Regions from separate parts of the Brachybacterium sp. AG952 genome, predicted to be linked through region 2. Evidence: riboswitches for the same ligand, from Rfam matches in the RefSeq annotation. Region 2 holds a riboswitch; each other region holds the start of a gene.

Region 1 (7,613 bases), on a different contig from region 2:
TCTCGTGCTGTGGCCGGCCGACATCCGCTCCGAGCTCGGAGTGTGGGTGGGCGCCGGCTGCGCGCTGGTGTGGATCGTGCTGGCGACCGCGCAGACCATCGCGACCCGGCGCCGCATCGCCGAGCCCGGCGACTGGTCCGAGGAGGCGATCTCGACCCTGCTCTCCCAGCGCGTCGGCGCCCGTGAGGCCGTCGTGATGCGCCTGCTGGACGTGCTCGGCACCGTGATGTTCCAGCTCGGCGCGACCGTGCTCGTGATCCTCTCGCCCGTGCTCGCCGTCGGCACCGCCGTGCTCTCGATCGGCACCGGGCTGTCGACCCTCGTCCTCCAGCGCAGGCCGCCGGCGGAGCGCTCCCGCACCCCCTGGGCGTACATGCCCGTCGCCCTCGGTGCGCTGACCCTCGCCCTGGCCGTGCTCGGACTGCTGAGCCTCTGACCGACCGACCCCACCACCCCCGCAGGAGCCGATGATGACCGCTGCCCTCCCCTCCGGACTCGACCTCGATCAGGTCGACGCCGCCGCCCGCCCCCAGGACGACCTCTTCGGCCACGTCAACGGCCGCTGGCTCGCCGAGCACGTGATGCCCGCCGACCGGTCCAGCGACGGCGCCTTCCACGCGCTGCGCGACCTGTCCGAGGAGCGGGTGCGGGAGATCGTCGAGGAGGCGGCCGACGACGTCGCGCGCACCGCGGACGAGACGGGGACCCTGCCGGTCCCGACCACCGACCACGCCCGGATCGGCACGCTGTACCGCATGTTCATGGACACCGAGGCGATCGAGGCCGCGGGCCTGTCCGGCCTCGCCGACCTGCTCGATGAGATCGGGGCGACCCGGGACCTCGAGGGCCTCGTGCGCCGGATGGCGGCGCCCGACTCGGGGGCCTCGGCGGTGCTCGCCTACGTGTGGACCGACGACCACGACTCCTCCCAGTACCAGGTCAAGATCCATCAGGGGGGCCTCGGCCTGCCCGACGAGTCCTACTACCGCGAGGAGCACCACGCCGAGACCCGCGAGGCCTATGCCGCGCACCTGGCGAACCTCGCCCGCCTCGCCGAGCTGCCCGGCCGTGCGGGACTCGCCGCCGGCGGCCCGGAAGAGCTCGCCCGCGCCGTGCTCGACTTCGAGACCCGCCTCGCCGCCTGCCACGTCGACGTGGTCCGCCTGCGCGACCGGGAGAAGTCCGACAACCCCATGGACGCCGCGCAGCGCCGCGAGCTCGCCCCCGCCTTCCCCTGGGACGCGTTCATCGAGGGCACCGGCGCACCGGCCACGGCCTTCGACGTGGTCTCCGTCGGCCAGCCCGAGTTCGTCTCCGCCGCCGCGGAGCTGCTGGCCGGCGAGGACCTCGCCGTGCTGCGCACCTGGCTCGCCCTGCACACCGTCTCCTCCTACGCCCCCTATCTCCCCGCCGCGCTGGTCGAGGAGGACTTCGACTTCTCCGGTCGCGTCCTCTCCGGTGCGGAGGAGCTGAAGGAGCGGTGGAAGCGGGGCGTGGCCCTGGTCGAGGGCGCGGTCGGCTTCGCCGTCGGCCGCGAGTACGTCACCCGCCACTTCCCCGCCGTCCACAAGGAGCGTATGACCGCGCTGGTCGACGCGCTGATGGACGCCTACCGCGACTCGATCAGCTCGTTGGACTGGATGACCCCGGCCACCCGCGAGAAGGCGCTCGCGAAGCTCGAGAGGTTCACCCCGAAGATCGGGTACCCGGAGAAGTGGCGCGACTACGACGGCCTCGAGCTCGTCCCCGGCGACCTCGTCGCGTCCGTCCGCGCCTCCCGTCGCTTCGAGGCGGACTTCGAGTTCTCGAAGGTCGGCGGGCCGATGGACGAGACCGAGTGGCACATGACCCCGCAGACGGTCAACGCCTACTACAACCCCGGCCGGAACGAGATCGTCTTCCCCGCCGCGATCCTCCAGCCCCCGTTCTTCGACGCGGAGGCCGACGACGCCGTGAACTTCGGCGGGATCGGCGCGGTGATCGGCCACGAGGTCGGCCACGGCTTCGACGACCAGGGCTCGAAGTACGACGGGGACGGCAACCTCGTCTCCTGGTGGACGGCGGAGGATCGCGAGGCCTTCGACGCCCGCGCCGCCCGTCTCATCGCGCAGTACTCGGAGCTCTCCCCGCGCGAGCTCGACGACTCCCACCGCGTCAACGGCGCCCTCACCATCGGCGAGAACATCGGCGACCTCGGCGGGCTCTCCATCGCGGTCAAGGCCTATCTCGCCAGCCGCTCCGAGGAGCAGGCCGCGGCCGAGCTCGACGGGCTCACCGGCCTGCAGCGCGTGTTCTGGTCCTGGGCGACCGTGTGGCGGGGCCGGAACCGGCCCCAGGAGGCGATCCGCCGCCTGGCCGTGGACCCCCACGCGCCGATGGAGTTCCGCTGCAACACGGTCGCCGGGCACCTCGACGAGTTCCACGAGGCCTTCGACGTGCGCGAGGGCGACGGCATGTACCGCGCTCCCGAGGAGCGGGTGAGCATCTGGTGAGGCCCGATGCGCCCTTCCACGTCGGGCGGACGGTGCCCTCCTCCGTGGGCTGGACCCGCGTCGTCGTCACCGTGGTGGCGGGCCTGATCGTGTCGGGCCTGCTGCTGCAGCGCGGCTCGGCTCCGGGTGCGATCGCGGTGCTCGCCGCCTTCGCGCTGCTGGCGCTGTGGACGTGGATGGGCCAGGCCACCCGCTTCGTGGTCGACGAGAACGGGGTCACCGTCAGCCTCGGAGGCTTCCTCCCCCGCCGGGTCTGGCCGGTCGAGGACTTCCGCACCGTGCAGCTGCGCGAGATCCCCACCGGCACCGTGGGCGTCGCCCTCGGCGGCTACGGCTGGCGGCGCGGGAGGGCGATGACCCCGAAGCCCGAGGAGCTCACCCCCGTCGGCCGGCGGAAGATCTTCACCCTCTCCGAGCAGCAGCGGCCCTACCGGATGCTGGTCACCCGGCCGGGCACGAGCGTGGAGATCATCGGGACGAAGGACACCTGCTACATCCTCTCCCCCGTCGACCCCCAGGCGGCCGCCGATGCGATCGACCAGGCCATCCGTGCCCGCCGCTGAGCGTGCTCCTGGGCTAGACTGTCTGCTCGTCATCCACTGACAGGGGAGCACCGTCCGGTGCTGAGAGTGCGCCGACGGCGCAGACCCTCGAACCTGATCCGGCTCGCACCGGCGTAGGGAGTCGGGATTTCCGTGGAGCACCGCCGGTGCTCCGCGCCCCTTCCAGGACCTGGGAGGAGACGTGATGACCCGTTATCGCACCGTCGATCTGCTGGTGACCGTGCTGATCGGGGCGGCCTTCGGGGTCGCCTTCCTCGGCTACGGCCAGCTCTACACCCTGATCGGCCCGCTGACCGCGGCGTTCAAGCCTGCCGAGGGGCTGCTGGCGGGGATCTGGTTCCTGCCGGCCGTGCTCGCCGCGCTGCTGGTGCGCAAGCCCGGCGCCGCCCTGCTCGCGGAGATGGTCGCCGCCGTGCTCTCGATGCTGCTGGGCAGCCAGTGGGGCTGGGGCACCGCCGTGTCCGGTCTCATGCAGGGCGGTGGGGTCGAGCTCGCCTTCCTGCTCACCCGCTACCGGCGCTTCACCCTGCCCGTGGCGGTGCTCGGCGGCGTGCTCTCTGCCGTGCTCGAATGGGGATGGGAGAAGGTCGCCTACTACCAGGAGATGAGCTGGGCCTTCTCCGGCACGATGCTCGCCTTCTTCCTGCTCTCGGGGGCGCTGCTGTGCGGGGTGCTGGGCTGGGCGGCGAGCCGGGCGCTGATCGCGACCGGCGCGGTGGACTCCCTGGCCTCCGGCCGGGAGGCGGCCCGCGCGGTGGAGGCCTGAGCACCGGGACCGTCCCGGCGGCGTCCGTGCACGTCGACGGGCTGCGCTGGCGGCCGCTCAGCCGGCGCGAGCCGACCATCGAGGGGCTCGACCTCGAGATCCCGCCCGGGCAGCGAGTGCTGCTGGCCGGGGCGAGCGGCAGTGGGAAGTCCACCGTGCTGCGGGCGCTGGCCGGGCTGCTGGACCCCGAGGACGGGGACGGCGAGGGGCTCGTCCCCGCCCCCAGCCGGCCCGGGGAGCGGGGCCTGCTGCTGCAGAACCCGGTGCACGCTCTGGTCGGCGCGACCGTCGCCCGCGACGCCGCCTTCGGACCGGAGAACGCGGGACTGCCCCGGCCGGAGCTCACCGAGCGCGCCGCCCGGGCGCTCGAGGCAGCGCGAGTCGACCTCGACCCCGAGCGGGCGCCGCTGGACGCCTCGGGCGGCCAGCAGCAGCGGATCGCACTGGCCGGCGCGCTGGCCCTGCGCCCCGACCTGCTGCTCCTGGATGAGCCGACCTCCATGCTCGATGCCCCGACGGCCGAGGAGGTGCGCCGGGCGATCCTCGCGGTCACGGGCCGCCGCACCCTCGTCGTCGCCGAGCACCGGATCGGGCCCTGGCTGCCGCACGTAGACCGGCTGATCGTGCTCGGCTCCCGCGCCCGGGTGCTCGCCGACGGGCATCCGGACCAGCTCCTCTCCCACCGTCGCGAGGTGCTGATCGAGGCGGGAGTGCTGGAGGACGAGGCCGCCGCCGAGGAGGCACCGGGCCCTGTCGGGCCCGGCGAGACCGTCGCCGCGCTGCGCGGCGTCACCGTGCCCGCCCGGGGACTCACCGCACCGCAGGACCTCGAGCTGCGCGCTGGGCGGCTGACCGCGCTGACCGGCCCGTCCGGTGCGGGCAAGACCTCCCTCCTGCGCGTCCTCGTCGGCGCGACGGAGCCGGGCGCGGGCGCCGTGTCCCGCCCCGAGCCCTCCCAGATCGCCCTCGTCCCCCAGGACCCCGAGCACTCCTTCGTCGCGACGACCGTGCGGGAGGAGGTCCTCGCCTCCCCCTGGGCCACGGACGAGGACCTCGCGGACGAGCTCCTTCAGCGGGCGGGCCTCGCCCCGCTCGCCGGCGCCCATCCCCACCGCCTCTCCGGCGGCGAGCAGCGCCGTCTCGCGATCGTCGCGGCCCTCGCCCAGCGCCCCGACCTGCTCGTCCTGGACGAGCCGACCGTGGGCCTGGACGTCCGGCGGCGCCGTGAGGTGCTGGAGCTGCTGCGCGAGGCGAGGGACCGGGGCGCGGCGGTGCTCGCCGCGAGCCACGACGAGCTCCTCGTCGCCGCGGCCGACGCGCGCCACGACCTGCCCGCCCCGGCGCCGGGCGCGGTCCCCACGCCCGCGCCCCGCCGGATCCCGGCCGACGCGCTGAACCCGCTGACGCTGAGCCTGATCGGGATCCTCGCCGCGATCGGCTCCTTCGCCGTGCAGAGCTGGCAGGGCGGGCTGCTCGCCCTCGCCCCGACAGTGCTGCTCGCCCCGCTGGCGGTGCGGAGCCTGCGCGGCGCGGCCCTGCGCCTGCTCCCGATCCTGCTCTCCGCGGCGGGGCTCGCCTGGACCACGGCGCTGCTGGGCGAGGCGCCGGCGCTGTCCGGGGAGGCATGGCTCATCGGCCTGAAGGAGGCCGCGCGGATCACCGCCTTCGTCGCCCCCGGGGTGCTGGCTCTCGCCTCCGTGCGCCCCACCCCGCTCGGGGACGCGCTCGGCCAGCGCCTGCACCTGCCCGGACGGCCTGTCGCCGCCTCCGTGATCGCGCTGGTGCGGGTGGGGCATCTGGGCCGGCAGTGGGCTGCGATCCTCGAGGCCCGCACTCGCCGCGGCCTCGGCGGTCCCCGCTCCCCCCGGGTGCTCGCGGGCGCAACCCTCGCCCTGCTCGTGGACACGCTGCGCGGCGCCGAGCAGCAGGCCCTGGCGATGGACTCCCGCGGCTTCGCGACCGCGACGCACCGCACCTGGGCGGCGCCGAGCCCCGTCGGCCCCGCGGACCTGCTGGGGGTCGTGATCGCGGCGGGGCTGCTGGTGTGGCCGCTGCTGGCAGAGATGCTCGTCGGTGCTGCGTAATACGCTGGGGCGATGACCGACGACTCCCTGGATCCCGAGCTCATCGACCTCGCCAATGCCCTGCTGGACGCCGCCCGGACGGGCGACGCCGAGCCCGTGCGCGCCTTCCTCGACCACGGCGCACCGGCAAACCTGCGCGACGCCTCCGGGAACTCCCCGCTCATGCTCGCCGCCTATCACGGGCACGCCGCGCTGGTGACCGAGCTCGCCGCCCGCGGCGCCGACGTGGACCTGCTCAACGACCGCGGCCAGTCCCCGCTCGCCGGCGCCGCCTTCAAGGGCTTCACCGAGGTGGCGACGGCGCTGCTCGAGGCCGGGGCGGACCCGGACCTCGGTGAGCCGAGCGGCCTGGCGACGGCGCGCTACTTCGAGCGGGCCGAGATCGTGGAGCTGATCGAGGCGCGCCGGGCCTGAGCCGACGGGGACGGGCTCAGGCGCTCGCGGGACGCAGCACCATCGCGACGTGCTCGATCCCGGCCTCGAGGAACACGTCGCTCACCGTCTCGAAGCCCATCGAGGCGTACCACGTCTCGAGATACGCCTGGGCGTCGAGGTGCACCTCGGCGCTCGGGGCGAGCTCCCGGGCCCGCTCGAGCGCCGCGACCATGAGGCGCCTGCCGTGGCCGCCGCGGCGGCGGTCCGCGCGTACCGCGACGCGGCCGATGCGGAGCGTGCCGTCGGCCTCCCGCAGCAGGCGCAGGTGCGCGATCGGCGCGCCCTCCTCCTCAAGCCACAGCAGCTCTGTGGTCGGCTCGAGCTCGCGCCCGTCGAGGTCCGCGTCGGTCGCGCCCTGCTCCATCGTGAACACGTCCTGCCGGAGCGTCGCCAGGAGGTAGAGGGTGCGGGCGGAGAGGTCGTCGAGGACGGCGCGGTGCAGGCCGGGCGGGGCGACGGGCTGGTCGGGCATGGGCGTCAGGGTACTGCCGTCGGCACCGATCACCGCGCGAGCGCCCAGGGCGCGGCGGGGTGCTCGCGGGTCCAGCCCGCGCGGCGGCTGCGGACCCGCTGGCAGCGCGGGCACCAGAACACCGTGCGCGCGGCGATCTCGCCCGAGCGCACCGTCGTCCCGCACAGCCGACAGGGCAGGGTCTGGCGGTGGTAGACGTAGAAGGACTCCTCGCGCGGCACGACGTCCGGGTCCTCGTCCCCGTTCTGGCGGGTGCCGCGGGAGCGCTCGACGATCCGCGCCTCGATCTGCCGGTGCTCGGGCTGGGTGGTGACGATCCGCCCCGTCCGCGCGCCGTAGGCCATCAGCGCGACCAGGTCCTCCCACATCTCCTCGCACATCCCGGCGGTGAGATCGCGGCCGGGCACGAAGGGATCCAGCCTCGCCCGGAACAGCAGCTCGGCGCGGTAGATGTTCCCGATCCCGGCGACGACCTTCTGGTCCATCAGCAGAGCGCCGATCGTGGTGCGAGAGCGCCGGATCCCCTCGACGAAGCGGCGTCGCGCGGAGCCGTCGGGGTCCGGGCGCAGCGGGTCCGGGCCGAGCCGGTCCAGCACCCGCTGCCGGCCCTCGGCGTCCAGCACCTCGCAGGCGGTGGGGCCGGTGAGGTCGGCGAGGCCGCGGGGGCCGGCGATCCGCAGCCGCACCGTCTCCCGCGGCACGATCCGCCGCCAGTCGACGGTGCCCTCGCTCTCCTCCTCCCGCTCGCCGACGCGCAGCCGCGGTGCGCCGATCGCGTGGGCGCCTGCGAAGCCGGGGTCG
Region 2 (7,613 bases):
GCCGACGGCCGCGACCTGCGGATCCGTGAACACGACCTGCGGCACGGGCACCTGGTCGGGCACCGGCTCCGTCGCCTCCCCGGTCGCGGCGGCGAGGATCCGCTGCCCGATCACCCGGGCGCGATACTTTCCCCAGTGGGTCAGCGGCGCCTCCCCGCTCGCATCGCCCACCACGTGCAGCCACTCGGGCAGCGCCCCGCCGCCGGTGACGTCCTCGGGGGAGAGGCCGACGGTCTCGAGGCCCACGTCGTCCAGCCGCGGACGGCGCCCGGTCGCGACGAGCACCTCGTCGGCCTCGAGTGTGTCGCGACGGCCGTCGGCCTCGATCTCGAGACGCACCCGGCCGCCGTGGAGCCGGCCCAGGCCCGTGTCCCGGGCGTCCTCGCGCGCACCGGCGCGCACCGAGGTCCCGAGTCGCACGTCGACGCCGAGGCCCCGCAGCGCCTCGAGCACGTGCCGGCCCGCGAAGGGCTCGAGCCCCGTGAGCAGACCGTCGCCGCGCACCAGCATCGTGACCCGGGAGCCGAGCGCGGCCATCCATGTCGCGGCCTCGACCGCGACCACCCCGCCGCCGACGATCGCCAGCTCGTCCGGCACCTCCACCACGCCCGTCGCATCGCGCGAGGTCCACGGCGCGAGCTCCTGCAGCGCCGCAGGGATCACGGGCACCGACCCGGTGGCGAGGACGACGGCGCGCTCGGCGACGAGGCGCTGCGGGCCGCGCCCGTCGGGCCCGACGACCTCGATCTCGCGCTCGCCGACGAGCCGGCCGTGCCCGCGCACCACGTGCAGGCCCGCGCCCTCGGCCCAGGAGACCTGGCCGGCGTCGGAGTAGTGGGAGACCCAGTCGTCGCGCCGGGCGAGCAGCGCGGCGGCGTCGACCTCGGGCGTGGTGATCCCGGGCAGGTGCGCGGCGGCGTCCGCGACGGCGAGGGGGCGCAGCAGTGCCTTCGAGGGCATGCAGGCGTAGTAGGAGCACTCGCCGCCCAGCAGCTCGCCCTCGACGAGCGCGGCGGTGAGGTCGGTGCCCTCGGTCGCGTACTGGGCGACGTTCTCGCCGACGGGCCCGCCGCCGAGCACGATCAGGTCGAAGGAGGTCGCAGCATCGGGGGACGGAGCATCAGCAGCCATGTTCCGACGCTACGCCCGGGCCCGGGCGTTGTCACGGCCTCGTCAGGGGCGGGGGCGGCCGCCCATCCCGTCGAGCACCTCGCGCACCGCCGCCCCCGGGTCGGGCGCCTCCATCACCGCGCGCACCAGCGCGAGCCCGGCGACGCCCGTGCGGGACAGCGCCGGGGCGTCGGCCGGGGTGACGTCCCCGATCGCGACGATCGGCAGCATCGTCGCCCGCACCAGCGCCGGGTAGCCCTCGACGCCCAGCGGATCCCGGCCGGAGTCCTTCGTGGGGGTGCGACGGAAGGGGCCCGCGCCGAGATAGTCGAGGTCGAAGGCGACCCCGGCCGAGTCGCGGACCAGGTCGAGCGTGCCCGTGGTCAGTCCGATGACCGCGTCGTGGCCGAGCAGGGCGCGGGCGTCGGGGACGGGCAGGTCGTCCTGGCCGAGGTGGACCCCGTGCACGTGCGCCCCGCGGGCCCGGGCCGCCGCGGCGACGTCGGCCCGATCGTCGACCAGCACCCGTGTGCTCGGGTTCGCCGTGCGGACGGCCTCGGCGACGGCGAGGACGAGCTCGAGCAGCTCCCGCGTGCTCGCCTCCTTCGCCCGCACCTGCACGACCCCGGCCCCGGCCGCCGCGGCCTCGGCGGCGACCTCGACGGTGCGCGGCCCGGTGCCGGAGGTGACGAGATAGCAGCGCAGGTCCAGCGGAGAGGAGGGGGCGGTCATGGGCGTCGTCCGATCTCGTCGAGGGCGTCGAGCAGGTGCATGCGGAAGCTGCCGGGTCCGGTCGCGCACGATGCGGCGCGCTCCCCGGCCAGGGCCATCCAGGTGGTCGCGGCGAGCGCGGCCTCGAAGGGATCCTCCCAGACGGCTGTGCAGGCGGCGGTCAGCGCCCCCAGCAGGCAGCCCGTCCCGGTCACGCGCGGCAACAGCGCGGAGCCGCGGGCGAGGCGGGCCTCGCGGCTCGCATCCAGCACCAGGTCCACCGCGCCGGAGACGGCGACGGCCCCGCCGGTGAGGCGGGCGACCTCGGCGGCGGCGCCGGCGGCGGACTCCGCGGCGGCGGTCGAGTCCGCGCCCCGCCCGCCTCCCGCCTCGCCCACCAGGGCCAAGACTTCGGAGGCGTTGCCACGCACCGCCGTCGGCCGCTGTTCGATCAGCCGCCGCGCGAGCGGGGTGCGGACCGGGGCGATCCCGATCGCCGTAGGGTCCAGCACCCAGGGCCGCTGCTGCTCGCGCGCGACTGCGACGGTGGCGGGGATGCCGTCCATCGCGTCGGTCGAGAGGGTGCCGAGGTTGATCAGCAGCGCGTCCGCGACGGTCGTGACGACGGGCGCCTCGACGACGGTCTCGGTCATCATCGGCCGCGCCCCGGCGGCGAGCAGCCCGTCGGCCACCAGCTGCATCGACACGGTCGCGGTGAGGCAGTGGACCAGCGGCGCCGCCTCCCGCACCGCCGCCAGGACGGGCAGGGCGCGGGCGAGATCGGGGTCGTCGGCGGGGCTCATCGCGTGCTCCGCTCGGCGACCGTGTCGAGGTTCGCGTCGATATCGTGCGGGGAGAGCCGCGGGCCGAGCAGCGCCCCGACCACCACGAGCAGCCCGCCGAGCGCGACCATCCCCATCACGGTGGTGTGCCGGCCGAGCAGCGGCTCGAGCGCCGGCACGTAGAACGGGTACAGCGCCGGCAGCACGAGGGAGAGGCTGTAGGCGGAGCCGTAGCCGGTCGAGCGGATCGCGGTGGGGAACCGCTCGGAGAGATAGGCGGCGATCGGACCGTAGGCGGAGACCGTCGCGACCTGCAGCAGCGCGGCGAGCAGCGCCGCGACGGCGAGGGTCGGCGCGGTGACCGCCGCCCACCACAGCACCGGGCCGAGGATCCCCGCGACCGCGCCCCACACCACCAGCAGTCGACGCCTCCCGACGAGGCTCGAGAGGTGCCCCGCGAGCGCCATCACCAGCGCCTGCGCGATCGAGGCCGCGCCCATCACCAGCGGCACCGCCTCCGGGGTGATCGGCGAGTCGGTGGACAGCCGCGCCGTCAGCAGCAGCACGGTCGAGTCGGTGAGCAGCCACAGCCCCGTCATCAGCACGAACGCCGCCCAGAACGCGGACGCCCAGCGTCCGGTGAGCAGGCTGCGGAGGCCCGGGCGGGGAGAGGCGGGGGCGGCCGACGGGGTCCGCCTCGCCTGCGGCGCATCGACCACGTGCCGCCGGTAGTAGAGCATCATCCCGATCGACAGCGCCGCGCCCGCGACGAACAGCGCTCGCCAGCCCCAGGCCGCGTACTGCTCCGGCCCGAGGGCCGCCAGCAGCGCCGCGACGGCGAAGGCGATCGTGGCCTGCGCCCACGGCGCCATCGAGAGGATCAGACCGCTCATCAGCCCGCGCCGCCGCGGCCTCGACCACTCCATCGCCAGCGGGATCGCGGCCGAGTACTCGCCGGCCACGAAGATCCCGCCGAGGAAGCGCAGCGCCAGGATCAGCGCGACCGTGCCCGGGCCGAGCATCTGATGGGTGGGGACGAGCGCGATCGCGAGCACGCACGCCGCGGTGCCCGCGATCGCGAGACGGGTGGTGCGGGTGCGTCCCATGCGGTCCGCGATCCGTCCGAACACCACCCCGCCGACGGGCCGACCCAGCAGCATCGCGACGATGATCAGCGCCGCCGCCGACGCGGTCGCCGACGGGCCCGCGATCACGAGCATCGCCGGGGCCAGCGCCGTGACCGGCAGGAACACGTGGATGTTGTCGATGAAGTTCCCGACCACGCCGGCGCGCAGCGCGGCCCGACCCTCGGGCGGCAGGGCGCGGGTGCCGGTCGCGGCGATCGAGGCGGCGGTCATCGGGTCGCCCCCGCGAGGGCCGGAGCCGGGGAGACGGCGGCGGCGTCCACACGTCGTGCCTGCTCGAAGAACTCCAGCTCGTGACGGCAGGCGCGGAGGAAGGCGCGGGCCGCCTCCGCCCGCACGGCGGGATCGGCGGCCTCGAGCTCGCGCTCGACGACGCCGAGCGCCCCGCGCACCCCCTCCACGAAGGTGGGGTCGCGGTAGGTCAGGAGCCACCCCGCGTAGGGGTGCTCGTCCGGGACCTCGGGCAGGCTCGCCCCGACCTGCGCGTACAGCCAGAAGCAGGGCAGCGCCGCGGCCGCTCCGACGGCCGTCGGGTCGCCGAGCGCCCGGGCGAGCAGGAAGTCGGTGTACGCGCTGGTCACCGGGCTGACGGCCACCTCTGCCGCGTCGGGGCGGGCCGCGAGCCAGGCGCGGTGCAGCTCGAGCTCGGTGTCCACGCAGTGCCGGGAGGAGTCCGACCAGAACTCCCGCGCGGCAGGGCCCTCCGAGGTCGCGGCGAGGGTCGCGAGGGCGCGGGAGTAGCGCTGCAGGTAGTGAGCGTCCTGCGCGAGATAGAAGGAGAACTGCCCCTCGGGCAGGCTCCCGTCCTCGAGCGCCGCCACGAAGCCGGAGCCCTCGATCGCGCCGGCGAGCGGCGCCCCGGCCGCCCACAGCGCCTCGGTCCACGGGCCGACGGGCGGGACCGAGGCGGCAGGACCCGTCGGGGCGTCGGCCGTCGCTCGGGCGGCGAGCTGGGCCGGCTGCTCCCACCGGTCCGGCACCGCGCCGCCGGCGACCCACGGCGCGGCCGATCCCGCCGCCGCGAGCCGCCGTGCCCGGTGGGCGTGGTCGACGGGGCCGTTCCCGCTCCCGACCTGCAGCTCTGCGCCGTGCAGGATCGCCTCGTGGAGCCAGTCGGTGACCCAGGCGAGGGCCGTGGCCGGGTCCTCACCGGCGCCGAGCCGGGTCGCGAGCGCGGCCGCGAGGGAGCAGCCGGTGCCGTGCGTGCTCGTCGTGTCCACCCGCGTCGAGTGCACGGGGTGGCGGGTACCGTCGGTCCCGATCCAGGTGTTGGTGACCTCGCGGCTGTCGAGGTGCCCGGTCTTCACCACGACCGCGACGCCGGTCGCCTCCGACCAGCGGGCGGCCTGGGCGAGGGCCTCGTCCTCGTCGTGCGCGCGGGGCTCGCCGGTGAGGACGGCGAGCTCGTCGATGTTCGGGGTGACCACGGTGGCGAGGGAGCAGAAGCGGATCATCGCCTGCTCCGCCTCGGGCTCCAGCAGCCTGTCGCCGCTGGTCGCGACCATCACCGGGTCGACGACGAGCACCCGCGGCGGGTGCGCGGAGAGCCAGGTCCGGACGGCCTCGATGATCTCGGCGGTGCCGAGCATGCCGGTCTTGACCGCCTCGAGCTCGACGTCGTCGGAGACCGCGCGGAGCTGCGCGGCGAGGAACTGCGCGGGAGGGACGTGGATGTCGCTCACGCCGTGGGTGTTCTGTGCGACGACCGCGGTGACCGCCGCCATGCCGAAGCCGCCCGCGGCGGTGATCGACTTGAGGTCCGCCGCGGTGCCGGCGCCGCCCGTCGGGTCGGTGCCCGCGATCGAGAGCACTCGCGGGGCCGACGGCGCGGGGCGGTCGGATACCGGATGGCCCGTTGCGGGATGGCCGGACGCGGGCCGGCGGGTAGCGGGCCGATCGGGCGCGGCGGCGCGGGGGAGGGCAGCGGGAAAGAGGGTGCAAGGATCCGAGCTCATGCGGACATCCCTTCGCTAGTACGAACTAGATCAGGTTCCACGGGTGTGATCTCAGCGCCTCGGGCGCACCCCGTGTCCAGCAGCCGAGTGTAGGCCAGGCGGCGGCGGAGGGGCCGGGATGTCCGGGGTCGATGCCCCTCTACCGCAGGGGTCCGACAGGCGAGGCGGCCCCTCGGAAATCTGTGGATGGCATTGTGGAAAACGAGGAGCTGTGGAGGAAAGGTGTGGATCGAGAGCCGCATTGCGCTCGAGATCCGCCACTCGATCAGAAAGTTATCCACATATTCTCTGTGGGCCTTTCTTCTGTCGGTGTCGGTCCCTAGTCTGAAGGAGTCGGATCGAGAAGGGCGGTGCATCGACGCATCGCCGACGCGGACGGGGAGGAGGGGCCGATGGGCATCACGCAGCCGGAGCATTCGCCGGGCGATGAGATCGCCGACGGCGCACGCGACGCGGTGCGTTCCGGGCGGTCGGATGCCGCCGCCCCAGATACCTCCGCGTGGGAGGTCTCCCTGCCCTCGGTTCCCGCTTCGTCGCCGGTGGTGACGGCATCGCCGTCGGCTCCTGCCGCCACCTCCCCGGACCCCGTCGACGATGCCCTGATCGCGTCGCTTCCTGCACGTTTCCGCCGGGTCGGCGCACGCCAGGCTCGTACTCGTGATGCGCTGCCCGATCTCGGCGGCTGCGCCGACGACCCCGCCCTCAGCGAGGCCGCGCAGCGCGTGTGGGATGCGGAGCGCGCCACTGCCCTCGCGCTCGCTGCGCAGTACCGCGCCCTCGCCGCCCTGCACGAGTTCGAGGGCGAGTACGAGGACGCCTGCGAGCTCGACGAGGTCGAGACGCTCCGCGCCGCACTCGGCCTCCGGGTCACTCGCAGTGCCGCGAGCTGGCGACTGCGCGACGCATACCAGGCCGTGAACCATTTCCCGCGCACCCTCGAGAACCTCGAATCCGGGAGCATGCCGTCGGCCTGGTTCCAGAAGATGCTGAAGACCTCGCAGAAGATCTCCGAATCGTCCAGGAGAGATCTCGATGTCGTGATCTCGACATGGTCCACGGATATCAGTCCGGAACGATTCTTCACGCTCCTGCGCGCCCTCATCGAGCATCTCGCCGAGCGCGAGAGCCGTCCCGATCCCGTCGCTGCGCTCGAGCGCACCGTCGAGCTGCTTCCCGGCGCGGAGGCCGGCACCGGGACCCTGAGGATCACGGGCCCGATCCCCGAGATCCTCGCCCGGTGGAAGTCAGTCGACGAGTCCGCCCGCGCCGTCCAGGCGGCGCAGCGCGCGGCGCTCCGCGACGGCACGCCGATCCCGCACGACCCCGACGGCGTCGTCCGCGAGACCGGACGGGCCCTCCCGCTGACCCGGCTGCGCTACGCCCTGCTCGACACCGCCGAACTCGACGTCGACGGGGTCGCCGTCCCCGCCGAGCGGTTCCGCCTCAACGTCACCGTGCCCGTGCTGACCCTGCTCGGCGCCTCCGACCAGCCCGGCATGCTCGACGGCGTCACCCCGCTGCCGCCCTCGATGGCGCGTTCCCTCGCCGGCAGCTGCACCGTCTGGCACCGCGTCCTCACCAGCGCGAGCAGCGGCGCCTTCCTCCCGCTCCCGGCCGACCGCGTCACCCCCACCCCCGCGATGCTCGAGCACCTCCGGCTCCGCAACGGGCAGTGCGCCGTCCCCGGATGCACGCGCCCCACCTCCTGGGCCTCCGAGTGCGACCACATCGAGGAGTGCCTGCGCGGCACCCCGGGCGAGGGCGGCGCCACCGAGGTCGAGAACCTGCACCTCCTGTGCTGGCAGCACCACCTCGACAAGACGAGCGGCCTGCTGGACCCCACCCGGCTCCCCACGCAGGCAGGCAGGCCCGGCCGCACCCGCTGGACGATCGGCCGCCACGGCGACGCC
Region 3 (7,613 bases), on a different contig from region 2:
CGTGCCCGAGCCGCCGCGGGTGATCAGCGTGGCGAGCAGCAGCGCGAGCCCGAGGGTGACCACCGGGATGATCACCAGCAGCACCGCATTGTGGGAGACCGCCCTCCACCACGCCCCGTCCCTCGCCATCCGCACGTAGTTGTCCAGCCCGACGTACTCGAGGGTGGGGGTGTAGCCCGTCCAGTTCGTGAACGAGATCTGCACCCCCTGCGCGAAGCTCGACAGGACGAACACCGAGTACAGGACCAGACCGGGCGTGATGAAGGTGAGGATCAGCCACCACCTGCCGCGCAGATGCATCAGCGGGTCTGCTTCGCGATCGCGTCGTCGCCGGCGACCTGGTCCGCCGCCTTCTGGCAGCGGGTGAGGAAGCCGTCGACGTCGAGGTCGTCCAGCAGCAGCGCGATCAGCGCGGCGCGGGTCTCCTCCGCCATCGCCGGGTACCAGGTCGGGTACTTCACGACCTGCCAGGGCTCGACCGCGTTGGAGCGCTCGATCATCTCGGTCAGCGTCGTGAACGGGTCGCTGAGCTGCTGGTCGTCGTGCGCGCCGGCGACCATGGTCACGCTGTTGGAGAGCTCGGCGTAGTTCTGCGAGGACTCCTTCGACAGCAGCGCGCGCAGCAGCTCGAGGGCGGCGGGCTTGTTCGCGGCGCCCTCGGGCACGAACCAGCCGGCCCCGGGGTTGTTCGGGGTGAGGTCGGCCAGCGCCGGGTCCGGGGAGGGCAGCGCCGCGGCGGTCATGCGGAAGCCCTCGGGGATCGCGGACTTCATCTCGTTCTCCAGCCAGGCGCCGACGGGGATGAACACCGCCTCGTGGTTCAGCCACGCGGTCTGCGACTGGACGTGGGTCATCTGGGCGACGCCGGGGAGGATCAGCTCGTCGGTGCGCAGCTGCAGCAGCGCCTCGGCGGCCTCGCGCACGGCGTCCTGCTGCCAGGCGCCGTCCTCGAGATTGTCGATGCTCCTCCAGACCTCCTGCCCGCCGATCTTCGCCACCAGAGGCTGGAGGATGCCTTCATCGGGGTAGTTCGCGTGCTGGCCGGTGAAGGCGAACGGGAAGATCCCGTCGGCCTTGATCTCGGCGCAGAGCGACATCAGCTCGTCCCAGGTGGTCGGCGCCTCCCAGCCCTTCTCCTCGAGGAGGGCGGCGTCGTGCCAGAGCGCCCAGGCGTACTGGACGGTGTTCAGCCCGACGAGGGTGCCGTCGACGGTGCCCGCCTCGCGCACGCCCGGGTTCAGGGACTCCTCCACGGTGATCTCGGAGTCGTCCCAGCTGGGCGCGGCCATGAGGTCCTCGAGCGAGGCGAGCTGGCCGTTCGCGGTCAGCGAGGTGATGTCCAGGGCGCCGGCGCCGGAGTTCTGGAAGAGGTCCGGGGGAGTGCCGTTCACGAACTGGGGCTGGAGGGTGCTGAGGTCCTCCGTGCGCACGATGTCGGCTTCGAGCTCGGGGTGCTTCTCCTCGAGCAGCTGCTCGGTGAGGTCGAGATACGGCACCCCGCCGCCGCCGTCGAAGACGAAGGCCTTCAGCTCGCCGCCGGCGACGCCGAAGGGGTTCTCGGGGCTGGTCTCCGCGGCCCCGGCGGAGCCGCCGTCGGAGCCGCCCGCGCCGGCGCCCGGAGCGCCGGAGGTCGCGCAGGCGGAGAGGCCGGCCGCGCCGAGCGCCCCGGCGAGGCCGAGCAGCGCGCGGCGCGTGGTGCCGGGGCCGGCGCTGCCCGGGGCGGCGGGAGCGGGGGTGGTGCGGTGCGTGGAGAGGGCGGAGAGGCGGGAGGAGCGGGAGGAGCGAGGGGTGGACACGACGGGCCTTTCGACGTCCGAGGGGTGACGACGACAGCGTGGCGGGCCGAGATGACGAGCCGGTGACCTCGAGATGAAAAGCAGCACCACGTTGTGTCGGCACGATGGTAACTATTTCCATCCGTCGTCGGAAGGGGTGCGCCCTCGTCGGTGCGCCCGCCCAGGAGGCGGACGTGCCGCAGCTCCACGAGCTGGGAGGCAGCTCGACGAGATCGGGAGCGCCCCGCGGCCGGCGGCGGGTACAGTCGGTGATCGACACGGGGTGCCCCGCCAGGGGCTGAGAGCACACCCGGAGAACCTGATCGAGTTCATGCTCGCGGAGGGATGTCGTCGATGCGCTGTGCGCTGTCGCCCTGCAGGCCACGGTCCTGCGGGCCAGGGCCGTGCTGGTCGCGGACCGGCACGCTGCCGCCGTGCACGCCGCCATCCCCTCTCCCGGTCCCCGTGTCGCCTCCCGCGCAGCGCCGCGCCCCGATGCGGCTCTGCTCCGACCGCGACACGTTCCTCCCGCTCGGCGGCGGGCGTGCTCGCCTGCCCTGAAAGGACCGCACGACCATGACCCCCTCCACCCCGACCACCCGCGCCTCCCGTACCGCCCCGCCGCTCTCGACGCAGGTCGTGCTCGTCACCGGGGGCGCCCGCGGCCTCGGCCGGGCCCTCACTGAGGCGTTCCTCCGCGAGGGCGCCCGGGTCGTCGTCGACCACCTCACCAGCGAGGCCGCCGCCCGGGAGATCGCCGACGCGCACCCCGGCCGGGCGATCGCCGTGCGCGCCGACGTGCGCGAGCGCGACCAGGTCGAGGCCCTGTTCGCCCGGGCCGAGGCCGAGTTCGGCGACCCCGTCGACACCGTCGTGAACAACGCCCTGGCCGGCTTCTCCTTCGACGGGGACGCCCGCGCGAAGGCGCACGAGATCGGCTACGAGGCCTTCGCGGGACAGTTCTCCGGCGCCGTGCAGGGCGCGCTGCACACGATCCAGTCCGCCCTGCCCGGCTTCGACCGCGCCGGCTCGGGACGCGTCGTCAACATCGGCACGAACCTCCTCCAGCATCCCGTCGTGCCCTACCACGACTACACCGCGGCGAAGGCGGCGCTGCTGGCCCTGACCCGCACCTTCGCCGCCGACCTCGGCCCCCGCGGCATCACGGTGAACATGGTCAGCGGCGGCCTGCTGCGCACCACCGACGCGAGCTCCGCGACCCCGGGGGCGGTGTTCGACGCGATCGCCGCGAGCACCCCGCTGCGCTCTGTGACCACGCCCGCCGAGCTCGCCGACGCCGTGCTCCTCCTCGCCTCGCCCTGGGCACGGGCGATCACCGGGCAGAACCTCGTCGTCGACGGCGGGCTGGTGATGGACTGATGTCCACCCACGGCCACGCCCATGCCTCCGTGACCGGCGCCGCCCGCCGCCCGGTGCGACTGAACCTGTTCGCCCATGCCTGCGGCCACCACTCCGCGGCCTGGCGTGCGCCCGGCTCCTCGGTGGAGCGCCTCGCGGACATCACGTACTGGGAGGAGCTCGCCCGGATCGCGGAGCGGGGCCGGCTCGATGCGGTCTTCCTCGCCGACGGCCAGTCGATCGGCACGGCCGGCGTCGAGCGCGGTCCCGCCTGGATGCTCGAACCGCTCACCGTGCTCACCGCGATGGCCCGCGCCACGGAGCGGGTCGGGCTGGTCACGACGGTCTCCAGCACCTTCTGGGACCCGTTCCACGCCGCCCGGCTGCTGGCGAGCCTGGACCACATCTCGCGCGGCCGGGCCGGGGTCAACGTCGTCACCTCGATGACCGATGAGGAGGCTCGCAACCACTCCATGACCGCCCTGCCGGGCCATGCGCAGCGCTACGCCACGGCGGGGGAGTTCCTCGAGGTGCTCCAGGGGCTGTGGGAGTCCTGGCCGATGGACAGCATCCTCGCCGAACCGGACGGCGCCTACGTCGACCCCGCTCTCCTGCGTCCGCCGCTGCATCGCGGGGAGGCCTTCGCCGTCGACGGGCCCTTGAACGTGCCGACCCCGCCGCAGGGCCGCCCGGTCCTCTTCCAGGCCGGTGCCTCGGAGCCCGGGCGCGCGCTCGCCGCCCGACACGCCGAGGGGATCTACGCCGTGGCCTGGGATCTCGCCTCCGCCCGCACCTATCGCGGCGACATCCGCTCCCGCGCTGCGGCGCTCGGACGCGACCCCGACGCCCTCGCCGTCATGCCGGGGCTGGTCCCCTACGTCGCCTCGACCGAGGAGGAGGCGCGACGCCGCAAGGCCGAGCTCGACGCCCTGCTGCCCGTGCAGGACTCGCTGCGCCAGCTCTCCTTCTTCGTCGGCCAGGACACGTCGGACTGGGAGCTTGACGCCCCGGTCCCGCCGCTGCCGCCGCTGGAGGAGTTCACCGGGCCGAAGGGCCGCTACGCCACGGTGCTGCGCATCCTCGAGATCGCCCGCCCGACCGTCCGCGAGCTGCTGGGGCTCCTCGCCGCCGGCGGCGGCCACGCGACCGTGATCGGCACCCCGGAGCAGGTGGCCGACGAGATCGAGCGCTGGGTCGACGCAGGAGCGGCCGACGGCTTCAACCTCATGCCTCCCACCCTGCCGGGCGGCATCGAGGAGTTCGTCGGCCAGGTGGTGCCGGTGCTCCAGCGGCGTGGGCGCTTCCGCTGCGAGTACGAGGGGACGACCCTGCGCGACCATCTCGGCCTGCCGCGGCCGCCGCAGGGAATCCCGGCGCCGACGGGGAGCTGACCGACGCTGGCGAGCGGCCGGTCGGACGGGACCGCTGAGGGAGGGGACGGGGCCTGTTCGCGGCGCCGGCCCCTCCCGCGGAAGGGGCGTCGCCCCGAGCCCTCAGAGCGAGCGCTCGGGCTCCGTCGCTCGGACCCGCCCCAGGATCGCGTCGACGAAGAGCTCCGTCACCTCCGGAGCGAGGTGCAGGTTGTAGGTCGGCTCGAACAGCTCCGCCTCGATCAGCACCCGCCCGTGCTCGGCCGAGTCGACCAGGTCGATCCGCCCGTACAGCGGCGTGCCGAGGCCGGTCACCTCGGCGACCGCCGCGAGCACCCGCTCGGCGAAGGCCTGCTCGTCGGCCGAGGCCTCGACGAGCTGGGGGTTCTCCTGGTACTGGCCGCCGCGCAGTCCGCCGCCGCGGGCGAGCAGCGCGCCCTTGGCGACCGCATGGGTGAAGCGGCCGTCGAGGGTGTAGACCGCCTTCTCCAGGCCCTCGGAAAGCTCGGGCACCTCGGGCTGCACCATGACGGTCCCGCCCGCGTCGAGGATCTGCCGGGCGAGGGCGAGCGCGGCGGGGTCCTCGCGCGCGAACAGGCCCGTGCGCTGGGAGCCGGCCCCGACGGCCGGCTTCACGACCACGTGAGCGGCCTGCGTCGGCGCCGCGAGCGCGTCGCGGACCGGGTCGAGCGTGCGGTGGTAGGTCGTCGGGATCACGGGGATCCCCGCGGCCTCGAGCTCGAGGAGATAGTGCTTGTCCATGTTCCAGCGGACCAGCTCCGGCTCGTTGAGCACGTGGGTCTGCGTCCCCGCAAGCTCGAGCCACGCCGCGAACTCGGCGGGGTGCTGGGCGTAGTCCCAGGGGCTGCGGAGCACGGCGAGGTCCCAGGAGGCCCAGTCGATCGACGCGTCGTGCCAGTCCAGCGAGGCCGCCTCGACGCCGCGGTCGCGGAGGGCGGCGACCAGCGGGGCGCAGTCGCGGTCGGGATCGGCGGAGGTGAAGGCGCCGGGGGAGGTGGTCACGATGCCGATGCGCGTCATGATTTCGAGGGTAGGGCGCAGGGCGGGAGGTCCGACGCCGCGTCCGCCCGTGGGGCGGGCGGGAGCGAGCGCCCCCGGCCGAGGAGGGCGCCGACGGTCCTGCCGCAGGGGAGGGGCGCGCCGAGGGAACGTCCTGCATCTGTATGCGACGCATGCAGCCACGGTGCCCCGATCACCACCCTGCGAATGTCTGACAATCGGCAATCGCGTGTGACCTGCAGTAGTTACTCGTTCGTTACCGGCTGCCTGGCAATCCCCTGAGGGTTGTGCGAGTATCTATGCGACTCCACGCGTGATCGAGGGCGGGGGAGCGGCCCGGGAGGGCCCACCCGTCCCCGCCGTCAGGGCGCGCCCCATGCGGCGCTGAGGCGAGGCCTCGCCCGGGCGAGATTCGACGCGATTCGCGACGGGGTCGATCGCCGGTCGGCCCCGCGAGGGGCCCCGTCTGGCCCGATGCGCCCTGCGGCGCGGGGGACCGGCCGCACGTGACCGGTCCACCGCGACGAGAGGAAGTCCATGCCGCCCGCTCCCTCAGGCGAGATCATCCAGCTCGGGATCATCGGGATCGCCCTGCTCCTGCTCCTGTTCTACGGGGGCACGATGTGGATGTCCGTGGCGATCTCCCGCAAGCAGGAGAACGCCGACGACTACATGACCGCCGGCAACCGCATCGGCTTCGGCGTCTCCGCCGCCTCCATGACCGCCACCTGGATCTGGGCGTCCTCGATGTACGCCTCGGTGACCGCCGGGTACACCTACGGCGTCTCCGGCCCCATCCACTACGGGCTCTGGGGCGCGCTGATGATCCTGTTCATCTATCCCTTCGGCAAGCGGATCCGGAAGGTCGCCCCGCGCGCCCACACCCTCGCCGAGGTGATGTACGCCCGCCACGGCCGCTCCTCGCAGGTGATGCTCGCCGGCTCCAACGTGCTCGGCTCGGTCATCTCGCTGACCTCGAACTTCATCGCCGGCGGCGCGATCATCGCGATGCTCTCCCCGCTCAGCTTCGGCGCGGGCATCCTCATCATCGCCGGCGGTGTGCTGCTGTACACCCTGTGGTCCGGCTTCCGCGCCTCCGTCCTGACCGACTTCGCGCAGGTCATGGCGATGCTCGGCGCGGCCGTCGTGATCATCCCGGCGGTGTTCTTCCTCGCCGGCGGCCCCTCGATGTTCGCCGAGGGGGTCGCGGCCGGGCACGTCACCCCGCAGCAGGAGAGCTTCTTCTCCTCCGACGCGTTCATGAACCAGGGCGCCCCCTACATCGCCGCGGTGCTCGCCTATGCGATCGGCAACCAGACCATCGCCCAGCGCCTCTTCGCCGTGCGCGAGGACCTCATCAAGCCCACCTTCGTCACCGCCACCGTCGGCTACGGCGCGACCGTGATCGGCGTGGGCATGCTCGGCGTGATGGCGCTGTACCTGGGCGTGGAGCCGATGGGCGGTGACGTGAACAACCTGATGCCGCAGATGGTCGGCACCTACCTGCCCGTCGCCCTGGTCGCGCTCGCCTTCGTCATGATCGTCGGCTCGCTGTCCTCCACCGCGGACTCCGACCTCGCGGCGCTGAGCTCGATCGTGATGACCGACTTCTACGGCCAGTCCGTCGGCCGGAAGAACGTCGACCCGAAGCTCATGCTGCTCATCGGCCGGATCACGATGATCGTCGCGACGGGTCTCGCGCTCTACTTCGCCACCGCGCGCTTCAACATCCTCGACCTGCTGGTGTTCGTCGGCGCGCTGTGGGGCTGCCTCGTGTTCCCGGTCATCGCCTCCTTCTACTGGAAGAAGGTCACCAACCGCGCCTTCACCCTCTCCGTGATCGCCGCGCTCGTGGTGTTCCTTCCGGTGCGCTTCGAGCTCCTCCCGCTCGAGGGCGTCTGGGCGCTGGTGGTCGAGCTGCTGGCGATCGTCGGCGTGGGCGTGGTGCTGGGGATCATGGCGTTCGGCTTCTTCGGGCTGCGCGCCGCGATCGTGATCGGCGCGACGGCGACCATCGCGGTGCTGCCCTTCGGGTTCGGATACCTGCGTGACTTCGAGACCCTCTCGGGATCGCTGGTCGCCTACGCCG
Region 4 (7,613 bases), 430 kb from region 2:
AGGACGAGGCCCGCCGCCGCGCCCTCGAGCGTCCCGGCACGCAGGGGGTCCAGCCGTGAAAGGGCGCCGAGGAGCGTGGACTTCCCGGCGCCGTTGCGGCCGACGACCGCGAGCAGACGCCCGGCGCGGATCTCGAGGTCCGCGCCGGTGAGCACGGCGTCCTCGCCCCGACCGGACCCATCGGGCGGGCCGAGGGTCGCGTCCCGGAGATGCAGCAGCACCTCCGAGCGAGGTGTCGCGGCCGTCAGGGGCACGAGGGCGGCGGATCCAGCCGGTTCAGCGGATCCGGCGGGCTCGGCCGGCCATGATCCGCCGACCCGCTCCTCGATCTCGCGCGGCAGCCAGCATCCCTGCTCCCGCAGGGCGGGTCCGTGGGCGGTGAGCACCTCCCGCGTCGGCCCGTCGGCGAGCACCCGGCCGGAGCGGTCCAGCGCCACGGTCCGCGCGGGAAGCCCGTCCAGGCCCCGCTCCCCCGCCCATTCGTCCAGGCGGTGCTCGACCAGCAGCAGCGCGCAGCCGGTCTGATCTGTCGCGGCGTCGACGGCGCTCCGCACCGCGGCCACGCCCTCGGCGTCCAGCATGGCGGTGGGCTCGTCGAGCAGGAGCAGACGGGGCCGCGCGGCGATCGCGGCGGCGAGCGAGGCCCGCTGCAGCTGCCCGCCGGAGAGCGTCGCGGCGGAGCGGTGCGCGAGCTCGCCCACGCCCATCGCGCTGAGCACCTCGTGGACGCGCGGCCCGATCCGCTCCGGAGGCGTGCAGGCGCTCTCGAGCGGGAGCGCGACGTCGTCGGCGATCAGGGGGAGGCAGACCCCGTCGACCGGGTCCTGGCCGAGATGGCCGAGCACGGGCGCGGTCGCGAGGACCCCGCCCGCCACCGGGTCGATCACGCCCGCGCCGCTGGCCGTGCCGTCGAGCAGACGCACCGATCCGGTGACCCGACCGCGCTGATGGGACGGGATCGCCCCGGCGAGCACCCGCAGCAGGGTCGACTTGCCCGAGCCGGACGGTCCCAGCAGCAGCACCTGCTCCCCCGCACGGATCTCCCCGCTCCAGGGGCCGACGCCGGCCCCCGAGGGCAGCACCGCCTCGAGCCCCTCGGCCACCAGCACCCGGGGCTCGCCGGAGGGAGCCGGTGCCCGCACAGGGCCCGGCTCCTGCTCCGGGGCCTGCAGATGCTCGGGGCCCTGCACCCGGCCTGGGGCCGCTCCCGCGGCGTGCGCCTCAGCGGACACGGCGCTCGGGGATCCGTGCCGCGCCCGCGGCACCGATCGCGAAGTCGGCGAGCACGCCGGTGCGCTCGAGCGCGCGGACGATCACCCGGGCCAGCAGACCGCCGAGCACGATCCCGGACAGCACCTGAACGCCGAGCCGGAGCGCGAGCAGGTCCTGGCCGTACCAGCCCATCCGGTACGCGGTCCAGAAGAACACCAGCCCCGCGCCGAGCGCACCGGAGGCGGCGAACACGCCCCAGCCGAAGCGGCGGTAGCGGGTCAGGGCGAAGGGCAGCTCGGAGCCGATCCCCTGCAGCGCCGCGGAGAGCAGCAGCAGGGGGCCGACGGGGCTGCCGAGGAAGACCACCTCGATGACCGCGGCGAGCATCTCGGCGAGGATCCCCACACCCGGTCGGCGCAGGATCGCGATCGCGACCGGCGCCACCAGCAGCCAGGAGCCGAACACGAGGTGCTGGGCGAGGTCCCCGGCCGGGCCCATCGCGATCGCCAGGCCGTTCCAGGCTTGCACGAACACCCAGTACAGGAAGCCGAACACGACGCCGAGCACCACCACGAGCACGAGCTCGCGCAGGCTCAGCGGGGTGCGGCGACGGGACGTGCCGGCAGGGGCGGTCGCGCCGGCGTCGGCGGGCGCGGCGTCGGGAGCGGCGGACTCGTGCGCGGGCGCGGCGGTGCCGTGCTCCTCGGTCATCGCGAGGCCTCCTGGCCCTCGTCGCCGGCGCCCGGAGCGTCGGCGCTCGCCGCGAGCTCCCGCCCCTCGTGCGAGGGGCTGTTCAGCGAGAGGGTGAGGTGGCTGGTGACGTGCTGGACGCCGCGGCCGACGAGCAGCCAGCCGGCGAGCGCGGTCGCGATCACGTCGCCGGCGTCGCCCTCGAGCCGGGTGACGAAGTGCTCGGAGCCGCGGAAGGTGCCGAGGTCCTTCGCATGGTCGATCGCGGCGTGGATGTCGCGCATGTGGTCGGGGGCGGTGCCGTCGACGGCGACCTCGTCGGCCAGCGGGTACAGCGCCCACTCGGCGCTCGCGAAGCGTCCGGTGCTCCGCGGCTGCGGCACCTCGGTCGCGCGGGGGCCCGCGCCGCCGGGCAGCTCGCAGGCCACCTCGCCGGGGCAGCCGCGCGAGAGGAGCACGGTGAGCGTCGCGTGATGGCCGGTGCGGGCGAGCGCCTCGGCCAGGTCGATCAGGACGCGCTGGAGGTGGGCCTCGTGGCCGCCGAGATAGGTCGAGACGTCCCCGGTCTCGTGCACGAGGCCGGTGAGGTCCAGCCGGGAGAGCGCATCGGTGAGGATCCGGGCGTAGTCCTCGCTCATCACAGCGGCGGTGACTCGGGCCCCGACCCCGAAGCCGAGCGGGGTCGCGGTCGGGCCGCCGGAGGGGGCGGGCGCGGTGGGGGCGGTGGGCGATGAGGTCACGGTCCATGCCTTTCGTACGGGCACGGGCGCGCGGCGACGATCGCTCGGCGGAGCTCCCTGCGCCGGCATGATCCGGATCAGGTTCTACGGTCGGAGTTCGAGTACTCCCTCTCAGCCCGGCCTACCGGACTCCCGTGCACGCCCCGCACCCTACCGGTCCGGTCCGGCGCACGCTCCTCGTGTCCGGCGCTGCGTTCAGCGGGTCGTCGGCGGGTCCTCGACGAGGGGGACGAAGACGTAGGCGCCGTGCTCGCTCGCGGCGACCTCCTCGCCGCGGCGCTCCAGGCGCAGCATCCGCTCGCGCACGGGGATCACCATCACGCCGCCGTCCGCGAGCTGCGCGATCAGGCTCCGCGGCACGGCGTCGGCCTGCGCGGAGACGAGGATCCGGTCGTACGGCGCGCCCTCCGGCGCGCCGAGCACGCCGGGGTGCGCGAGTCGGATCTCGGCACTCGCCGTCCCCGCGTCCGCTGTCCCGGCGAGCGCGGCCCGGGCCGGGCTGATCAGCTCGGCGCGCCGCTCGACGCCGATCACCCTCCCCTCCGGTCCGCACAGCCGGGCGAGCAGCGCCGTCGTCCATCCCGATCCCGCGCCGAGGTCGAGCACTCGCTGCCCCGGTCGCACGTCGAGCAGGGCGAGCATGTTCCGCACCGTCGTGGGCTGGGAGTTCGTCTGGCCGTGACCGATCGGCAGGGGCCGGTCCTCGCCGGCGAGCCCCCGCAGCTCCTCGGGGAGGAACCGTCGCCGGTCGTTCGCCGCGAGCGCCTCGTCGATGCGGCGCTCTCCCTCGGTCCGGTGCGACATGTCGCCGTCAGCTCCGGGCGACCTCGACGACGCCGTCCTCCGGCCAGTCCCGCACCTCGGTGCCCTCGGGGGCGAGGTTCGTGGCCTGGCGCAGGTAGATCGGTCGTCCGAGGTCGCTCGCGACCGCGTCGTGGACGGGCAGGGCGAGGCGCGGGCCGACGGCGCGGAGGAACTCGATGGTCTCGGACATCTTCGACCAGGGCGCCGTGACGGCGAAGGCGAGGACGTCGATGCCGTGGAACTCGGGGACCGGCTCGAGGGAGTCCCCGGTGATGCCGAGCCGCGGCCCGTCCCCGGCGGACAGGACGATCCCGCAGTTCCCGATCCGCGGGATGTCGGGGTGGATGATCGCATGGCGTCCGCCGACGGCCTCGAGCCGCAAGGACAGGTGGTCGCCGACGGGCGCGAAGCGGTGCGCCTCCCCGGCCGCGAGCGGGATCACCCGCTCCTGCGCGACGAGGGGCCCGTCGCTCCCCTCGCCGGCGCCGCCGCCGTCGGAGGCATCGGCGGCGGTGAGCATCCGGGCGGTCTCCGGCTCGGCGATCACCTCGGCGTCGGACGCGGCGGCGAGCACCTCGCCCAGCAGCGCGGGGTCGACGTGGTCGGGGTGCTGATGGGTGATCACCACGGCGTCGAGGCTCGCGAGCTCCTCGGCGCCCAGGCCCCGCACCGCGTCGGCGCTGAAGCCGCCCGGATCCACGAGCAGGCGTCGCCCGGCGGTCTCCACGAGCAGGCAGGAATGGACGAGGTGGCGGATCTTCATCGGGTCCTCCCGGGGGTCGAGGTCGCGTGCCTCGAACCTAGTCCCCGTCGGCCGGGACGTGCCAGGGCGGCGGGGGCGTCCGCGCGGGAGGACACCGCCGTGGGCGCCCCGTCGGCACGGCCGCGTTCCTCGGTACGATGGGGCCCTCGGGCCGCGCCCGAGCACCAGCCCCCGGCACGCCGCCGCGCGCGCCACACGTCCCCTCAGGAGTGCCCCCATGCCACGTGTCGTGGTCCACGTCATGCCGAAGCCGGAGATCCTCGACCCGCAGGGCAAGGCGGTCGCCGCCGCGCTGCCCCGCCTGGGCTTCGAGGGCATCGCCTCGGTGCGCCAGGGCAAGCGGTTCGAGCTCGAGGTCGAGGGCGAGGTCACCGACGAGGTGCTCGCCTCCCTGCGCGAGGCCGCCGAGACCCTGCTGTCGAACCCGGTGATCGAGGACGTCGTCGCCCTCGAGGTCGAGGACGCCTGATGCGCATCGGTGTGGTGACCTTCCCCGGCACGCTCGACGACCGCGACGCGCTGCGCGCCGTGCGGCTCGGCGGCGCCGAGCCGGTCGCGCTGTGGCACGGCGACGACTCGCTGCACGAGGTCGACGCGGTCGTGCTGCCCGGCGGCTTCTCCTACGGCGACTACCTGCGCGCAGGGGCGATCAGCCGCTTCGCCCCCGTGATGGACAAGGTGGTCGACGCCGCGAACGGCGGCATGCCCGTCCTCGGCATCTGCAACGGCTTCCAGATCCTCTGCGAGACGCACCTGCTGCCCGGCGCGATGATCAAGAACGCGCACCGTGCGTTCATCTGCCGCGACCAGCCGCTGGCCGTGGAGAACAACCGCACCGCCTGGACCTCCGGCTACGAGGCCGGCCAGGTCATCCGGGTCCCGCTGAAGAACCAGGACGGCCAGTACGTGGCCGACGAGCGCACCCTGGCCCAGCTCGAGGACGAGGGCCGTGTGGTCTTCCGCTACGCCGCCGGCGCCACCCACGGCCCGGCCGGCTTCGAGCAGAACCCCAACGGCTCCCGCCACGACATCGCGGGCGTCACCAACGCCGCGGGCAACGTCGTGGGCCTCATGCCGCACCCCGAGCACGCGGTCGAGCCCGGCTTCGGGCCCGACGAGCCCGGCGCGGGCACCCGCACCGGCACCGACGGACTGACCATGTTCAGCTCGGTGCTGCGCAGCATGGTGGCCTGAGCGGCGACATCACGGCATCGGCCTCGGGCCGACGCACGACACCGGAAGGGCGGGACCTCATGGTCCCGCCCTTCTCGTCGTCCCTGGCCGTCCTCCCCGGGGAGGGCCGTCCTCCCCGGGGAGCCGTCGGCGCCGTCAGGCCCTGACCGCGCTCAGCACCGTGAAGCGGCGGTCGCGGGCGCGCTGGCGGACGGCACCGAAGCGAGCCTCGACCTCCGGCCGGTAGCGCAGATGGGAGTTGTGCACGAACCACAGCTGCCCGCCGGGACGCAGCACGCGGGCCGCGGCGTCGAGGAGGCCCTGGACGAGCGTCGCGTCGACCACGGTGCCGTCGTGGAAGGGCGGGTTCAGCAGCACCAGGTCGGCGCCGGCCTCCTCGCACCGGGAGAGTGAGACATCCCAGGTCACCTCCACCCCTTCGCGGTCCAGCCCGGAGGCGGCGAGGGTCGCGCGGGTCGAGGCGACCGCATCGGCGTCGTCGTCGCTGCCGAGCACCCGCATCCCCGGCAGCGCGGCGGCGAGATACGCGGTGAGCAGGCCGTTGCCGCAGCCGAGGTCCACCGCGAGGGGCAGGGCGCCGGCGTCCCCGCCCGCGCGGGCCATCTCGTTCTCCCCGGCTCCGTCCTCCGCGGCGGCGGCGGACCGCTCGTCTCCCGTCCCGAGCTCCCCAGCGACGACCGCTCGATCGAGCGCCTCGAGCAGCAGGAGGGAGCCGGCGTCGGCCCGGGCCCCGCCGAACACGCCGCCGAGGCCGCGCAGCGCGAGCGCCTGCTCCTGCCCGCGCACCGCGACGCGCGCCTCACCGGTCGCGGGCTGCGCGGCGTCGACGTCGGCGCGCGGCCCGGAGGCGACGAGGGCGCGGGACTTGCCCAGTCCGCGCGAGCCGCGCACCTCGGAGAACACGGCGGCGAGGGTGTCGTTCTGGGAATGGGTCATGTGCTTGACGCGGCCGCCGGCGACGAGGGTGAGGTCGTCCCGCCCGCTGCGTGCCGCGACGACCGCGAGGCGTCGGGCGAGATCCTCGAGCGCGGCGAGCGACTTCGGCAGACGGGCCAGCGCGAGATGCGCCTCGGCCCCGGCCGCGAATTCCTCGAGCGGGGCGGGCTCCGCGCCCGTCGGCAGCACGAGGCGCCCGGCCTCGAGCGGACCGGGCAGCAGCGCGGCGAGCGCGTCCGTCTCCGCGCGGGAGCTGGTCCAGGACAGGACCCGCGCGCCGGGGTGGTCGGCGACGAGCTCGAGCGTCTCGGCGGTCAGCGCACCGGTCGTATCCCCGATCACGAGCATGTCGCAGGGGCAGCCGATCTCGCCATGCTCCTGGGCGGCGCGCAGGATCACCCGCTCGGTCTGGTCGGGGGCGGGGAGCTCGTCGGTCGGCTCGGGCTGGGCAGCGGTGCTGGTCATGAGATCTCTCGTGCAGTGGGATGGAGGGCAGGGACGTCGGGTGCACGGCGGGCCGTGCGGCGTTCCTCGGAGGCGTGGGCGCGGCCCGCGCGTCGGTCTCAGGCGGGCATGCCCCGCCGTCCCCGCGAGCGCAGGCGCCCGCCCGGCAGCCTCGGGGCGGGCAGCGCGGCGGGGGTGTGCGGGGCGAAGGGGCCGAACTGCTCGTCGTCCTCGGCGAGTCCCCCGCGCTCGCGGACGATCGGCGCGATCGGCGCGTCTTCGAGCGCGAGCTCGACGCCGATCTCGGCCTGGTAGCGGGCGCGGAACGCCTCGATCTCCTCGTGGGAGCGGCCCACGAAGTTCCACCACATGATGATGTCCTCGCCCAGGGGCTCCCCGGACAGCAGTATCAAGCGCAGGTCCTCGTCGCCGGTCACCACGATCTCGAGGTGGTCGACACCGTCGGGCAGGACCATCAGCTCGCGCGGCGCGACATCGGCGCGCAGCGACCGGGCCGACGACTCGTCGCCCGTCCCGCCCGTCGCAGGTCCCGTCCCGCGGGCCGTCGTGAGCCGCGCGGTGCCGCGGTCCACGAGCACGCCGTGCTCGTGTCCCGGGTCGAGGTCGAGCCGCAGCGTGCTCCCGGCGCGCAGCTCGAGCTGGGCCATGCCGAGGTCGGTGTCGGTGACGACGGGGCTCGTGTCCTCGAGCAGGTCCCCGTCGCCGTCCACGCCGTGCAGCGTCCCGAGGCCCACGCGGGCGCGGGCGGTGCCGGTCGCGACCTCCGTCGGGGTGTGGACGAGGAACTCCTGCTCGCGGAAGCGGGTGCG

The links. A riboswitch is a leader RNA that binds a small molecule or an ion and turns the genes downstream of it on or off. The one in region 2 is predicted to bind thiamine pyrophosphate.
Region 1: linked by a shared signal. The riboswitch ahead of DEU31_RS13330 (ECF transporter S component) and the one ahead of DEU31_RS02650 (bifunctional hydroxymethylpyrimidine kinase/phosphomethylpyrimidine kinase) in region 2 are both predicted to bind thiamine pyrophosphate.
Region 3: linked by a shared signal. The riboswitch ahead of DEU31_RS11640 (3-oxoacyl-ACP reductase) and the one ahead of DEU31_RS02650 (bifunctional hydroxymethylpyrimidine kinase/phosphomethylpyrimidine kinase) in region 2 are both predicted to bind thiamine pyrophosphate.
Region 4: linked by a shared signal. The riboswitch ahead of DEU31_RS04605 (YkoF family thiamine/hydroxymethylpyrimidine-binding protein) and the one ahead of DEU31_RS02650 (bifunctional hydroxymethylpyrimidine kinase/phosphomethylpyrimidine kinase) in region 2 are both predicted to bind thiamine pyrophosphate.

What each region holds. Positions count from the first base shown of each region.
Region 1 covers NZ_SNXV01000005.1:196,115-203,727, forward strand. Annotated here, with positions in the region: gene DEU31_RS13315 (hypothetical protein) at 1-436, shown strand, start outside; gene DEU31_RS13320 (M13-type metalloendopeptidase) at 468-2,492, shown strand; gene DEU31_RS13325 (hypothetical protein) at 2,489-3,055, shown strand; TPP riboswitch at 3,087-3,192, shown strand; gene DEU31_RS13330 (ECF transporter S component) at 3,240-3,821, shown strand; gene DEU31_RS13335 (ATP-binding cassette domain-containing protein) at 3,848-5,905, shown strand; gene DEU31_RS13340 (ankyrin repeat domain-containing protein) at 5,918-6,319, shown strand; gene DEU31_RS13345 (GNAT family N-acetyltransferase) at 6,336-6,812, opposite strand; gene DEU31_RS13350 (DNA-formamidopyrimidine glycosylase family protein) at 6,842-7,613, opposite strand, start outside.
Region 2 covers NZ_SNXV01000001.1:602,226-609,838, forward strand. Annotated here, with positions in the region: gene DEU31_RS02630 (NAD(P)/FAD-dependent oxidoreductase) at 1-1,131, opposite strand, end outside; gene DEU31_RS02635 (thiamine phosphate synthase) at 1,174-1,842, opposite strand; gene thiM (hydroxyethylthiazole kinase) at 1,839-2,624, opposite strand; gene DEU31_RS02645 (MFS transporter) at 2,621-3,961, opposite strand; gene DEU31_RS02650 (bifunctional hydroxymethylpyrimidine kinase/phosphomethylpyrimidine kinase) at 3,958-5,703, opposite strand; TPP riboswitch at 5,694-5,786, opposite strand; gene DEU31_RS02655 (HNH endonuclease signature motif containing protein) at 6,246-7,613, shown strand, end outside.
Region 3 covers NZ_SNXV01000004.1:277,887-285,499, reverse strand. Annotated here, with positions in the region: gene DEU31_RS11650 (sugar ABC transporter permease) at 1-300, opposite strand, end outside; gene ngcE (N-acetylglucosamine/diacetylchitobiose ABC transporter substrate-binding protein) at 300-1,796, opposite strand; TPP riboswitch at 2,045-2,138, shown strand; gene DEU31_RS11640 (3-oxoacyl-ACP reductase) at 2,352-3,155, shown strand; gene DEU31_RS11635 (LLM class flavin-dependent oxidoreductase) at 3,155-4,525, shown strand; gene DEU31_RS11630 (hypothetical protein) at 4,628-5,545, opposite strand; gene DEU31_RS11625 (sodium:solute symporter family protein) at 6,062-7,613, shown strand, end outside.
Region 4 covers NZ_SNXV01000001.1:1,031,801-1,039,413, reverse strand. Annotated here, with positions in the region: gene DEU31_RS04615 (ATP-binding cassette domain-containing protein) at 1-1,232, opposite strand, end outside; gene DEU31_RS04610 (ECF transporter S component) at 1,222-1,923, opposite strand; gene DEU31_RS04605 (YkoF family thiamine/hydroxymethylpyrimidine-binding protein) at 1,920-2,642, opposite strand; TPP riboswitch at 2,680-2,788, opposite strand; gene DEU31_RS04600 (methyltransferase domain-containing protein) at 2,838-3,446, opposite strand; gene DEU31_RS04595 (MBL fold metallo-hydrolase) at 3,454-4,209, opposite strand; gene purS (phosphoribosylformylglycinamidine synthase subunit PurS) at 4,427-4,678, shown strand; gene purQ (phosphoribosylformylglycinamidine synthase subunit PurQ) at 4,678-5,403, shown strand; gene DEU31_RS04580 (methyltransferase) at 5,539-6,804, opposite strand; gene DEU31_RS04575 (pirin family protein) at 6,903-7,613, opposite strand, start outside.